Alkalihalophilus pseudofirmus: one gene and its partners. The protein of the gene in region 1 interacts with the protein of each later gene in a pairwise test. Links are inferred from orthologs where the notes say so. Each region holds a gene or a part of one and is shown in the gene's direction. Other genes may lie near its edges.

What was found.
Region 2: the proteins of ndk (region 1) and PQ478_RS06110 interact in binary tests that used the Escherichia coli proteins (3 or more experiments, as listed by UniProt). The link is inferred for Alkalihalophilus pseudofirmus from one-to-one orthologs.
Region 3: the proteins of ndk (region 1) and PQ478_RS20550 interact in binary tests that used the Escherichia coli proteins (3 or more experiments, as listed by UniProt). The link is inferred for Alkalihalophilus pseudofirmus from one-to-one orthologs.

Annotation. Positions count from the first base shown.
Region 1 is NZ_CP117835.1:1,474,420-1,477,562, forward strand. Bases 158-3,137 are described here. They hold ndk (nucleoside-diphosphate kinase), read left to right. Parts: upstream 158-1,415; coding sequence 1,416-1,859; downstream 1,860-3,137. Other genes in these bases: PQ478_RS07635 (menaquinone biosynthesis protein), read left to right, coding at 158-243; hepT (heptaprenyl diphosphate synthase component II), read left to right, coding at 267-1,238; PQ478_RS07650 (CheR family methyltransferase), read left to right, coding at 1,982-2,758; PQ478_RS07655 (hypothetical protein), read right to left, coding at 2,797-2,940. Also shown: more of PQ478_RS07635, read left to right, coding at 1-157. UniProt on the Escherichia coli protein: Major role in the synthesis of nucleoside triphosphates other than ATP. The ATP gamma phosphate is transferred to the NDP beta phosphate via a ping-pong mechanism, using a phosphorylated active-site intermediate.
Region 2 is NZ_CP117835.1:1,185,278-1,188,272, forward strand. The notes cover bases 1-2,832. They hold PQ478_RS06110 (5-formyltetrahydrofolate cyclo-ligase), read left to right. Parts: upstream 1-1,052; coding sequence 1,053-1,613; downstream 1,614-2,832. Other genes in these bases: PQ478_RS06100 (hypothetical protein), read left to right, coding at 1-549; rpmG (50S ribosomal protein L33), read left to right, coding at 667-816; PQ478_RS06115 (DUF92 domain-containing protein), read left to right, coding at 1,613-2,398; PQ478_RS06120 (thiazole biosynthesis adenylyltransferase ThiF), read left to right, coding at 2,411-2,832. Also shown: more of PQ478_RS06120, read left to right, coding at 2,833-2,995. UniProt on the Escherichia coli protein: Involved in the removal of 5-formyltetrahydrofolate.
Region 3 is NZ_CP117835.1:3,945,805-3,948,761, reverse strand. What follows is about bases 21-2,814. They hold PQ478_RS20550 (uracil-DNA glycosylase), read left to right. Parts: upstream 21-977; coding sequence 978-1,652; downstream 1,653-2,814. Other genes in these bases: modA (molybdate ABC transporter substrate-binding protein), read left to right, coding at 2,263-2,814; PQ478_RS20555 (hypothetical protein), read right to left, coding at 529-660; PQ478_RS20560 (S8 family peptidase), read right to left, coding at 21-338. Outside these bases: more of PQ478_RS20560, read right to left, coding at 1-20; more of modA, read left to right, coding at 2,815-2,957. UniProt on the Escherichia coli protein: Excises uracil residues from the DNA which can arise as a result of misincorporation of dUMP residues by DNA polymerase or due to deamination of cytosine.

The DNA of each region.
Region 1 (3,143 bases):
CGATCATTTCTCGAAAGTAAAAAGCGAAGTGAAAAGAGTCATTATCAGCCTATGATTCAAGATATTTTAAAGACCTATGGCGGCGATAAATCTTTTTGGGAAGACTACTTTAACAATTTAATATATGATTTTAGTAATAGAGAACAGCGAGGGTTAATGCTTTATTATCAGCTTGCTTATGATTTAGGATATTTAAGTGAACCTGTTGAATCAATACATGTTTGGAAAGCTGTAGGAAGCTGACCTTGCGTAGTAAGGTGGATAAGATGAAACTAGCCGATATTTATATGCAATTTCAATCAGATATAACAATTATCGAACAAGAGCTAGAAGCTTCTGTTCAAGCACGCCATGATGTCCTGAAAAACGCTTCAACCCATCTTTTAAAGGCAGGGGGAAAACGGATTCGTCCGGTTTTTGTGTTGCTTGCTGCTAAATTTGGTACATACGATATACATGTGTTGAAAAATATTGCTGTTCCCTTAGAACTTGTACATATGGCTTCTTTGGTTCATGATGATGTCATTGACGATGCTGAACTTAGGCGGGGCAAACGTACAGTGAAATCTCAATGGGATAACAAAGTAGCGATGTATACAGGTAACTATATTTTTGCAAAGGCAGTCGAAGCATCTGCTTATTTTGATCACCCGCGCGTTCATCAAGTGTTGTCTAATACGCTTGTTGAGATGTGTATTGGAGAAGTAGAGCAGATCCGTGATCAATATAACTGGGGGCAGAACTTAAGAGTCTATTTTAGAAGGATTAAACGTAAGACTGCTTTATTAATTGCCGTGAGCTGTGAGCTGGGTGCATTAGCTGCAGATGCAGACCCATTCATTCAAAAGCATTTATATAACTTTGGATACAATGTGGGGATGTCTTTTCAAATTACAGATGACATCCTAGACTTTGTTGGTACAGAAAAGCAATTAGGCAAACCTGCAGGCGATGATTTAAGGCAGGGGAATGTCACGCTTCCTGCACTCTATGCCATGCATCATGATGAAGAGATTTCACATTTAATTAAAAACATGCTTAATAATGAATTTCCTGAAAATATTGATATGGAGCCCATCTTAAAAGCGGTAAAAGAATCAGGGGGGATCGATTATTCCATTGAGATGAGTGATCGCTTCCTCCAAAGAGCCTATGATTCTTTAGAAAAACTGCCTGATTGTGAAGCGAAGAATTATTTAAAAGAGATTGCGGCCTATATCGGAAAACGGAAATTTTAAAGTAGAGAGCCAGAGTGCTCTCTTTATTTGTATATACAACTGGAAATGAATGCGGTTTATTGAATATTTCTGTAAAATAATGATTGAGAGTGTTTAGAATGTTTGCTATAATAAACGAGGTTAGTTGATTAGTTAATTAATATATAGTTTATGATTATGAGAGCGAGGGTGTTTTAAATGGAACGTACATATTTAATGATTAAGCCTGATGGAGTACAACGTAATTTAATCGGAGAAGTTGTTTCGCGCTTTGAAAAGAAAGGGTTTACATTAGTGGGCGCTAAATTGATGACGGTTACAAAAGATCTTGCAGAGACTCATTATGCAGAACATAAAGAACGTCCTTTCTTCGGAGAGCTAGTTGATTTCATTACTTCAGGTCCAGTTTTCGCAATGGTTTGGGAAGGTGAAAATGTGATCTCGACTGCTCGTACAATGATGGGAGCAACAAACCCAGCTGAAGCTGCACCAGGAACGATCCGCGGTGATTATGGTGTACAAGTAGCTATGAATGTTATTCACGGTTCTGACTCTCCTGAGAGCGCGAAGCGTGAAATCGGAATCTTCTTTGAAGATGCAGAGTTAAACAACTATGAAAAAGTTGTAAGTAAGTGGGTTTAAGGATGATCCATACCTGTTCAGCTGAGCAGGTATTTTTTTGTGTAAACGATCGGTTTAAATCAGCCGATATACCTAATGTGGAAAAAATGAAACCGATTGTTTAAGGTAAGGGGACCTGACAGATGACTGCAGACTATCAACAATTCATCATGCAAATTAAGAAAAAAACCGGCATAGATCTAGCACTTTACAAAGAAGCACAGATGAAAAGAAGGTTGGAATCCCTTCGAGATAAAAGAGGGTACTCTACCTTTTTGAGCTACTACCAAGCTCTTGCTGCTGATTCATCGTTATTTCATGAGTTTTTAGAGCGTATGACGATAAATGTCTCGGAATTTTACCGTAATAAAAAGCGATGGGAGGTGTTAGAAGAAAAGATTTTGCCAAGGCTGCTAGCTGAAAACAGTAAGCCGAAGCTATGGAGTGCGGCTTGTTCAACAGGTGAAGAACCATATACTTTAGCGATGATTATGGCCTCTTTTATGCCTTTGTCTGAGGTGTCCATACTAGCAACAGATTTAGATAAAGAAATTCTGAAAAGAGCTCAAGTTGGTTTCTACACGGATCGCTCATTAAAAGAAGTTCCTCCAGGAGTGCTTTCACGCTATTTTACGAAGGAGCTTATGGGCTACAAGGTTAGTGATCAAGTAAAAAGAGCGGTAACATTTAAACAGCAGAATCTTTTATCTGATTCATTTGGAACTCAGTACGATCTGATTATTTGCCGAAATGTCATGATTTATTTCACTGAAGAAGCAAAACATGAATTATATCAAAAATTCAGCCAAGCGTTGCGTCCTGGCGGTGTATTATTTGTAGGAAGCACTGAGCAGATTTTTCATGCTGATCAATATCATTTTGAAACGGAAGACACGTTTTTTTATAAGAAAAAAGGATAAACCGCTGTAATAGCTGGTTTATCCTTTTTGTATTAGGATCATGATTGATCTTCATTTAGTTGTTTGTTGATATAAGCTTTTAACACTTTATCCTTCACTTCATTATAAGTAAGTCCTGATTTTGCGTTTAACTCTTTCACTTCGTCAATATTTGTGCCGCTTTTTGTCGTTGACTTCTTCAATGGCGAGCGCCCCTTTTACTAAGAAATTCCTATTTTAGTATAACCATTACCTGCATTCATTTATTCGGTATCTCTAAACTTGCTGTTTTAGAAAGAGCAAAACCTTAAAATTCCTTAGACGCAAGCTGGTCTTTTTGGTACAATGACTAATTAATAACGAAATGTTCCGATTTTATCGAGACATAAATAGAAAGTCATGTTAT
Region 2 (2,995 bases), 290 kb from region 1 along the record:
CGGACGAGCTGGCTGAGAGAAGACGTGTGGAGATTCGCGCCGCTGTATCGAAGGGCAGGAGGGATTAAATTACTTACTGCGTATCACCCTAAACTGCACCTCCATCTAACGATCATTGAACGTGACATTACAAATCGATGCGGCTATCATAGACAGGTATTTATCCGAAATGAAGAAGCAAACAGCCAGCAAATTGTATTAGTTCTGCATCAGAAACCTTTTCTCGGCAATACAAAGCGAGCAATGAGCTTTTATGCTCCTGAATCAAAAGCGTTAGTTCACTACAGCCATCCTCACTATACGACTACGTTTGTTAAAGGGATGAAAGCAAGTGCAGTTGAATATGCTGTTGGCGGAATCGATTCAGTATGGCAAGAGGACAATGGACATACAATAGTTAGGCCATTGTGTGCCGAATCGCATGAGAGTGTAATGGCTGTAAAGTTGAATTTAAGCAGTCATGAAGAAACGAGGGTTGATCAATGGATGGATGTCAGCCGATCAATGGTGGGCAGTGAAACATTCATTAATGAATTTCTTCAGAAATAAAACTAAATAAAAGAGAAGAATTTCCGCTGTAAAGAAAAAACACTTGATCCCTCTCTGTAGATTTGCTATCATATTCAAGTATGAAGTAAGCTATAGCTAAGTTTGGAGGGATAACGGATGCGTGTACAAGTCACTCTTGCTTGCACTGAGACAGGCGATCGTAACTACATTACAACAAAAAACAAACGCGAAAATCCTGAGCGTATTGAACTTAAAAAATACAGCCCACGATTAAAGCGTCACACTCTTCACCGTGAGACAAAATAAGCAGCTGGATTCTTCCACTGCTTATTTTTTTGTTGCATCTTTTGTTTAAATGAAGAAAGAGATAGGCTTTCGCTTAGATGCGAAGGCCTGTTTTTAAAGATCCCATCTATTTTTATACATAAAATTTATTTAAAATGAAACATAGGGTAGAATTTATTCGTAGATAAAGTACCTTTATAAATAAAATACATGAGTGAATTGCGTATGGTTTTGACGATATAGGGAGTGAGGGTGACATGAAATCAAAAGCTGATTATAGGCAATTGTTTAAACGAAACATGGAAGAGCTCTCAGATTCAACAGCAAAAGAAGAATCAAACAATCTTTGCGATCTTATGAAAAGACAGAGCTACTATCAGAAGGCTGAATTAATCGGTCTCTTTATTTCTAAAGGCAGAGAATTAGATACAACTTCATTAATTGAAGCATCTTGGTACGCGGGAAAACGTATAGCCGTACCAAAAGTAATTAAAGGGACAAGAGAGATGACTTTCTACAGCATCATTTCATTCAAAGACTTAGAACCTACTTTTTTTGGCTTATCTGAACCTAAGCCAGATCAATGTCATAAAGTAGATTCAAGTCAAATTGATCTTATGATCGTTCCTGGGTTAGGTTTTGATAAGGCTGGATACCGTATTGGTTATGGCGGCGGCTACTATGATACATATTTAAAAAGCTACGACGGGGTGACAGCTGCACTCGCATATTTTTGTCAGCTTGTTGATAAATTGCCAACAGAAGCTCATGACCAAAAAGTGGACCACCTGCTCGCACCTAATGGAGTATTGCTGTAATGGCAGGGTTATATATCGGCGTCGTTCTATTGGCAGCTGCAGCTTACTATCTTAAAAAGTTGACAGTATCAGGGGCTTTGGCAGCTGTAGTGGTTGGGTGGTGCATTGCATTTGGACTAGGGTTTTATGGACTGATGGTGCTTGCTATTTTCTTTATTACTTCGAGTATGTGGAGCTCATTGTGGAGAGGGAGAAAGGCGAGTGATGTTATTGAAAAAGGGGATAGGCGAGATGCGTGGCAAGTTGCGGCGAACGGGGGAGTAGCTGCCTTAATGGCGCTTTTTTATGGATTCAACCCTTCACCCATCTGGATTTTTGCTTTTGTCTCAAGTCTTGCTGCAGCCAATGCAGATACGTGGGCTTCTGAGATTGGAACATTAAGCAGGCAGCGCCCTTTGCATATTCTCACTTGGAAGCGAGTAGAACCTGGTACATCAGGGGCGATAACAGCTTTAGGATCAGCTGCTGCCTTTGCTGGCAGCTTTCTCATATCTGTATTTGCTATCTTAGGATGGTGGAGTGCTTACCATAACAGTCATGTCCTATTAATTGCATTAACGGTTGTAGGCTTTTTAGGAAATATTATAGATACATTAGTTGGTGCATCTTTTCAAGTTCTGTATAAATGCAGGGAATGCGGCATTGAGACAGAAGCCACTGAGCATTGCGGGAGTCAAACAGAGTATATGTCAGGGCTTAAATGGCTTAATAATGATGTTGTAAATATAGCATGTACAGCTTCAGGCGCCCTTTTAGGTATAGGAGTAGCCTGGCTTTTGTTGTAAGGAGGAAAGGGAATGGAAAACACCTATGAACGTTATTCTAGACAGATGCTGTTTCAGCCGATCGGTGAGAGCGGTCAGAAGAAATTAAGTGATCAAAAAGTGCTGGTGATTGGGGTCGGTGCATTAGGGACGGTTCTTAGTAACCATCTTGTTCGTGCAGGTGTCGGCATGGTTAGAATTGTAGATCGTGATTATGTTGAACAAAGCAACCTGCAAAGACAAATGCTTTTTGATGAAGAAGATGTAGCGAAGCATCTTCCAAAAGCCATTGCTGCCAAAGAAAAACTAAAACGAATTAATTCTGATGTAGAAGTTGATGCGATTGTCTGTGATGCATCGATTGAGAATATCGACTCGTTAATGGACGGGGTAGATCTTGTATTAGATGGTACAGATAATTTTAAAACGCGCTTCTTATTAAATGATGCATGCTTTAAAAAAGGAATTCCCTTTGCTTATGGAGGTGCTGTAAGTGCGCGCGGGATGTCGGCTCTATTTATTCCGGGTGAAACACCATGTCTTCGATGCTTTATTGACCACGGAGAAACACAAGGCCAGACATGTGATACGATTGGCGTAATCAGCCCAGTTGTTGAC
Region 3 (2,957 bases), 2.5 Mb from region 1 along the record:
AGCAGTTTCGCTTTTGGGGCGGTACCAATGACGCCCTTGTCATTCTCACAGGCAGCAACGGTTCCGCATACGTGAGTACCATGACCGTTAGAATCTTCTACATTATCAGGGTCGCTGTTATCATCTGTAGTAAAGTTACGACCGTCAATAATTTGATCCTTAAATTCGATGTGGGTCGTTTCACACCCTGTATCTAGAACAGCTACAACAGTATTACCACCCTTATATCCAGCCTCCCATACGGCTGGTGCTTCAATCATTTCAATACCGGGCGGAATAACCTTTGTGTCATTTAGAACCTTCTCAACTTTGAATGGAATCAGGCTCACTTTACTCAATGCGACTCCCCCTAGTGAATAAGAATTTTTTTGATAAAAAGTGCTAAAATGCTCGACATATATCCCATTTACACTTACAATATAAATACACTTATATTAGATTGAAAATTTAGAAAGTTTGTTGTATAAATTAGTTTATTCGGTATTATACTTTACTCGTAGGCAAAAAAATCTCATATAGGCGATTTCCTCAAGGGAATCGTCTTCTCTTTTTAGGTTTCTTTTTAATCTCTTTTAAATGTTTGATACCTAACATGACGGTAGAGAAGCAAGTGGCAGCAAGTACGGACAACGTCAACAACTGCTCAAGCAACTCCATCACTTTTATCCCCCCCTTTTTTACAAAAAGAGCCCTACACAGTAGAAGAACGACTGGTAGGACTCGTGTTATAAGAGTCTGCATAGGTGCATTATAAAGTAAGGATAAATATGGAATATATGTCACTTCTGATTGTACCACAGCTGTAAAATTCTCACAATAATAGTTTGAATATTCAGTTATATTGTCCTGTTTAATCTTAGAATTCGACAGATGTGTCCTAATGCTTTTATACTACTTATTTAGTGAGACAAAAGCATTTAGTTTGTCCCATGTTATACTACTAAAAAAACTTAGATATAACATGGAGGTAAACAGGTATGAGTATCTTAAAAAATGATTGGAACGAACTGCTTAAAGATCAGTTTGAGCAGCCTTATTATAAAGAGCTCCGCGAGTTTTTAAAAAAGGAATACCAAGAGGAAATAGTTTATCCCTCAATGCATCACCTCTTTGAAGCCCTTCAATTAACATCTTACCGTGATACAAAAGTGGTCATTCTTGGACAGGATCCCTACCATGGACCTGATCAAGCACATGGACTAAGCTTTTCAGTGAGGCCTGATGTCCGCATCCCGCCATCTCTTCAAAATATGTTTAAAGAATTAAAAGAAGATCTCGGCGCTTCGATTCCTAATAACGGATATCTTGTTCCCTGGGCAGAGCAAGGTGTTCTTTTATTAAATACTGTTCTCTCGGTAAGGGGAGGACAAGCAGCTTCACATAAAGGGCGCGGCTGGGAGCTTTTTACCGATCGGGTGATTGACCTTCTGAATGAAAGAGAAAAGCCTGTCATTTTTGTGCTTTGGGGTAAGCATGCAGAAGCAAAAAGCAAGCGAATTACAAATGATCATCATTATATCATTACAGCTCCACATCCGAGTCCGCTGTCAGCCCATCGCGGATTTTTTGGAAGCAGGCCATTTTCAAAGATCAATAGCATCTTAACAGATATGGGTGAAGAACCGATTGAATGGCAGCTCCCAAATCGTTAAAAGAATAGGATGTAACGAAAAGGTTTAACTTAGAAGACGAACGAATCGCTAATTAATGTAACTCCCTTAGAAAAAGTTGATCTGAAGGGAGTTTTTCCTGCGCCCTTATAGTGGTTGTTGAGCTCCGCTGCAGGCACACGCTTTCCACTGGCGTCACGGCAGCATTCTCATCGTCTTCACTCATAACAGAAATAAATACACTGGAAAATGGGTCCCCTTGCAGTAATTGTTGATCTCCACTACAGGTACTCGCTCACCGCGGAAAGCGAAGCATATTTCAGGAGCGAAGACTACGCTATAACCCATGTTTAAGGCACTTAACGTTTTGAATTTATGAATTCTTCATTTCCAATATTCCTTAAACGAGCAACAACACAGCGAAGTAACGTTCAGCCAGAGGCAAATTTCCTCTAACATATTTTTATCTTTTAAAGTCAAAGCCACTCTATTTTATTAATAGCTGTTATGGGAATATTTTTAAAAATGAGCAAATGCCTTCAAATGGAATTTGGAAAAAGGTAGAATAGAGTAGGTTGTACATACTATTTATAAACAGATGACAAATGACAGACCACAAATGACAGACCACAATAGAAAGGCTAAAAGCAAGATGATAAATAAACTAATTGGCACACTCTTTATTTTACATGTATTTATTTTGACAGGCTGTACTAACGCAAATGATGAAGATGAACCGTTATATATTGCAGCTGCATCCGATTTGTATCATGCATTGACGGAGGCGGGGGAGGAATTTACAAATGAGACGGGGATTCCTCTTGAGTTTACGTTTGGTTCTACTGGATTGATTACTCAGCAAATCAACGAGGGTGCGCCTTATGATTTGTTTTTAGCTGCACATGAATCGTATATTGATGAGTTGATTGAGCAAGAAGCAATACTGGCTGATTCAAAACACTATTATGCCATTGGCCGTAATGTATTGATGTATGAAGAGGAAAGTCTCTTATTAGAAAGCGGGCAAGCGCAGCAATATCTTTTAAGCGATGAGGTAGGGACCATTGCGATTGCTAACCCTGAACACGCGCCTTACGGAAAGGCAGCTAAAGAGACATTAGAGTCATGGGGAATTTGGGAGCAGATAGAAGAAAAGCTCGTCTATGCGGAAAATATTAGACAAGCCTATCAATATGTTGAGTCAGGTAATGCTGATGTTGGTATGGTAGCCTTGGCTTTAGTAAGTGATACAGATTATGAGTATCAACTTGTTGATGAGGCTGCACATGAGCCGATTATTCAGGCACTGGGAATTCCAGCTGTTTCATCTAAGGAGGAAGAAAGTAA